Regions from separate parts of the Priestia sp. YIM B13489 genome, predicted to be linked through region 1. Evidence: riboswitches for the same ligand, from Rfam matches in the RefSeq annotation. Region 1 holds a riboswitch; the other holds the start of a gene.

Region 1 (2,205 bases):
ATTTAATCGCTGTTCCGGGGCTGATTAACCTTGACTTTGCTGATGTAAAAACAATCATGTCTAATCAAGGATTTGCGCTTATGGGTATCGGACGAGCTTCTGGATCAGACCGGGCAATTGAAGCAGCGAAAAAAGCGATTTCTAGTCCGCTGCTAGATGCATCGATTGATGGAGCAAGAGGCGTGCTGTTGAACATTACGAGCGGCAGCAGCCTGAGTCTTTACGAAGTACAGGAAGCAGCAGATATTGTCACGTCTGCTTCTGATCAGGACTTAAATATGATTTTTGGGTCCGTGATTAATGAAGATTTAAAGGACGAAATGATGGTAACCGTTATTGCTACTGGATTTGATGATGAAGATGTTTCACCATCAGCTTCTACTTCTAGAGTTTCAAGAGCACGCTACTAAATTAAATAACCAGTTTTTATGGTGGCAATTGTTTTTCAATTGCCTTAAAAGGGAATCCGGTGCAAATCCGGAGCGGTCCCGCCACTGTAACAAGGAGCCTTATGTCAAAAAGCCACTGTCTATTTAGAGACGGGAAGGCGGTATAAGGCAATGACTTGAAGCCAGGAGACCTGCCATAAATCGCAGCACACAATAACCTACGAGGATAGGGAGGTGTTTTGGCAGAATCAAAAATAAGATAAACAAGGGATACGTTTATCTGAATTTGTTTTGAAGACAAGCACTTCTTTTTAGAAGTGCTTTTTTTGTGTATTAAAATAGAAGGTGGAAAAATCAATGATAAATAATAAAAAACTCGTATCTATGATATTTCTTGTGTTACTTTGCCTCACTGCTTGCGCTCCTAATGAAGAGAGCATAAGTATAAAAGAAAGAAAGAAAACGGATAAAAGTGTGACGTTTTTATTTAATTTTACATCTGCAACGCTTGATCCTCATACGGATGATAATTATACAGCAGTTCGTGCGGGAGTAGGGGAGACGCTTGTTAAAATCAGCAATGATTTAAAAATAAAGCCCTGGCTTGCTGAAAAGTGGAAAACGGAAGATAACGGTCTTACGTGGACATTTACGATAAGAAAGAATATTACGTTTCAAAATGGTAAAGCGCTAGATGCAAATGCCGTTAAGTCTTCTCTTCAAAGAACGATAGATCAAAGTTATGCGATGAAAAACGCTTTAAATATTAAAGAAATCAAAGCGAACGGTCATGCGCTGACAATTACATTAAAAGAACCAATGCCTAAATTTCCTTCTGAGTTAGTGCATCCAAACACAGCTATTATAGATGTTGATGTTTCTAATATAGCTAAGAAGCCTATTGGCACAGGTCCATTTCAAGTTTTGACTTTCGATCAAGGAAATCAAGTGAAGTTAGAAAGATATGAACATTATTGGAATGGGAAAGTAAAATTGAAAAATGCGATCTTTGCATTTAACGAAGATGCTAATGCGCGAGTTGCGGCTCTTCAGTCCGGAACAGCCGATATTATTTATCGTCCGCCTTTAGAAAGTTTGGGCACTTTACAAACAGATCCGTCTTTTAAGGTAAGTGGAGTACCCAGTGTGCGTACACATTTATTACTTTATAATCAAACCAATGACGCATTAAAAGACGAAAATGTAAGAAAAGCTATCGATACCTTACTGAACCGAAAAGAAATTGTCAGCAGCATCATGAACAATCAAGCGGCAGCAGCTCGAGGTCCATTTTTATCCCAATTTCCTTTTGCTGATAATAATGCTAATGAGCAAAGAGGTATGCCATCTGCTAAAAAATATTTAGAGAAAGCAGGCTATCAAATTAAAAATGACAAAACAATCAAAAATGGAAAGCCATTATCGCTCTCTCTTGTCACATACAGCTCTCTGCCAGAACTTCCTTTGATTGCTCAGCTTATACAGTCTAATGCGAAAGAGTTAGGAATTACTATTAAGATTCATCTCGTTGAGGACAGCGATGAATATGTAATGGCAAAAGACGATTGGGATTTAGCACTGTACAGTCTTATCACTGCACCTAGAGGAGATGCAAGCTATTATTTAAGTACGAACTATTTGCCGGGCGGTGGTTTAAATGCCAGCCGGATTGATGATGAGAAGCTAACAAAAATGATTCAGCAGTTAAATTTAACCGTAGATGACGCAAAGCGAGATCAGTTAGCTAAGCAAGCAACCGCTTTGATTAATGCAGAAATGCTGACGTCATCGATTGTACATCCAAACATTGTTGTTG
Region 2 (2,205 bases), on a different contig from region 1:
CTCAAATCAATTCCTCCTCCAAACAACCCCTGCTGCTTGCATTAAATGCTTTTATTTATTTTACGTATAACTATGTTCTACGTTTCACATAACGACCTTAAATTATCCTTAATTATAATGGTTTTCAGACAATTTTCCATCCTTTAAATACAGATAATACTTTAACTTATTCATAACCGACCGAAAATAGCCATAAACTTCAACAAATTCATACAAAAAAGCTTCAATCTTCAACAGATTAAAGCTTTCGTTTGACTAATTGACATTTATTTTAATATTTTTTCCTTTTGACTTCACACTCACAAAAACAAACATAGACACTAAAAAAATAAACAGAATAACGCCAACCATTTCAAAGTTTACTTCGGCCCATGGGTTAAAGAAAGTGAATGCTAAATAGAACGACACACCATACGCGAGGACAACAATAACCCAGCCCATCAAGCGGGAAGCAGATTGTCCAAATTTACTCGATTCATTCACCATTTTATGTACAATCATCGAATCGATTGTATCTGTAAGCATCATGCCAAACATAAACACTAGTCCCAACAAAAGCGGCGTATACTTGCCTGCGTTCCCTGCAGCTAGAGACCACACGGCCGTTTGACTGACCGTTTCGGCTGCTAAAGCGAACAATGCCCCTACAAGAATAATTAAAAAAGGATTCGTTGTTCCTTTTGCGATTTTCGGAATAAACTTCCCTTTTAATCCGCTCAGCTGAAACTCTTCTTCTTTATTTTTAGTTCGAAGCAAATGATATGTGTTTAATGTTCCAATCAGAAAGAGAGAGATAATGGATACCCAAGATGCAAAATGATCGAAATATGAAGGAAACGTAAAATTCTTCATCACCACGCCCAGCACCCCGGCCGTGACGGCCACCATTCCTCCATGACCTAGTGAAAACAGCGTTCCAACCCACGGGGCAAAACGGCTGCCCATTCTCCAATTATATCGGGTCTGGCCATCAATAAAAGCTAAGTGATCTGCATCCAATCCGTGCCTGATTCCTAATAAAAAGACAAGTAAAAAAACTGATAAACCTTCCATTTCCTACACTCCTTTTTTTAAAATAAAACGTAAAAAAGCCTCAATTCTATAGAAATTGAGGACGTGTCGGCATATGAAAATAAACAGCAATTGCTCACTGCGTACCTTGATACACCGCCTCTTTCCTAGAAGAGTCAAGTGTACAGAATAGGTAGGTCTCCTGGCTTGAGATCATCATTTTCTACCGCCTTCCCCATTTTGAGTGACGATAAGATAGAAAACTCCCTGCTTACAGTGGCTGGACCGCTCGAGATTTGCACTCGATTCCCTGTTACCTCTTACGCTATGTAAGAGCACCTAAACTGTGCGAATGATTCATTTTCTTCCTCATTATACTAGTACCGCTTACAAATGAATAGAGAAAATTCAAATAAAAAAGCCCTGCTAAGCTTTACATGCTTAGCAGGGCTTTTTAGAGCAATTAAACTACTTCTATCGTTACGTCTACGTTGCCGCTGATTGCTTTTGAATACGGGCAGTATGAATGAGCTAGGTCTACATATTTTTTCGCTGTTTCTAAATCTAAGCCTTCGATATGTGCTTCAAGCGCTACTTCAATTTTCACTCCTTGATCAGCTTTATCAGGAAGCAGCTGAACAGTAGCTTTTACTTCACTGCTTTTGATTTCTACGTTATGTTTTTTCAACATAAATTCTAACGCGCTGTTGAAACAAGCACTGTATCCAGCTGCAAACAGCTGCTCTGGGTTTGTTGCTGTTGTTGCTTCTCCACCAAGCGCTGGAGGTGTTGCAACGTCTAAGTTAAAGATGTTATCTAAAGAGTGAACTTCTCCTGTTCTTCCACCTGTGTTAACGACTGTTGTTTCATATAAAGCTTTCATGTATAAACCTCTCCTCTTTTTCATTAATTTTATTAAAAGTTTTTTATTTATCGTTTCTATGATTTAATTGTACACAATTTAATTTTAAAAAACAAGTATTAAATACGTTAAAAATTTCCCAATAAAAAAAGCCGCGTATTTGCGACTTTTTCTTAATAATATTGAGACTGTTCGTCATAAGCTGATTTTCGAAAAATAGACAAGTTGGTAATGGACCTCATCAGTTTCGTATTAAAAATAACATAATGAATAAACAGCGCCAGCACGCAGCCTAAAACGGCTCCTGTTAACACATCGAATGGATAATGAAC

The links. A riboswitch is a leader RNA that binds a small molecule or an ion and turns the genes downstream of it on or off. The one in region 1 is predicted to bind cobalamin.
Region 2: it holds a riboswitch for cobalamin, as region 1 does, so the genes downstream of both, ACFX4W_RS07535 (HoxN/HupN/NixA family nickel/cobalt transporter) here and nikA (nickel ABC transporter substrate-binding protein) in region 1, are expected to answer to the same signal.

Annotation. Positions count from the first base shown of each region.
Region 1 covers NZ_JBHZOQ010000036.1:278,332-280,536, forward strand. The annotation lists gene ftsZ (cell division protein FtsZ) at 1-410, shown strand, start outside; cobalamin riboswitch at 413-602, shown strand; gene nikA (nickel ABC transporter substrate-binding protein) at 747-2,205, shown strand, end outside.
Region 2 covers NZ_JBHZOQ010000053.1:306,316-308,520, forward strand. The annotation lists gene ACFX4W_RS07530 (M20 family metallopeptidase) at 1-26, opposite strand, end outside; gene ACFX4W_RS07535 (HoxN/HupN/NixA family nickel/cobalt transporter) at 256-1,053, opposite strand; cobalamin riboswitch at 1,187-1,369, opposite strand; gene ACFX4W_RS07540 (organic hydroperoxide resistance protein) at 1,475-1,894, opposite strand; gene ACFX4W_RS07545 (undecaprenyl-diphosphatase) at 2,047-2,205, opposite strand, start outside.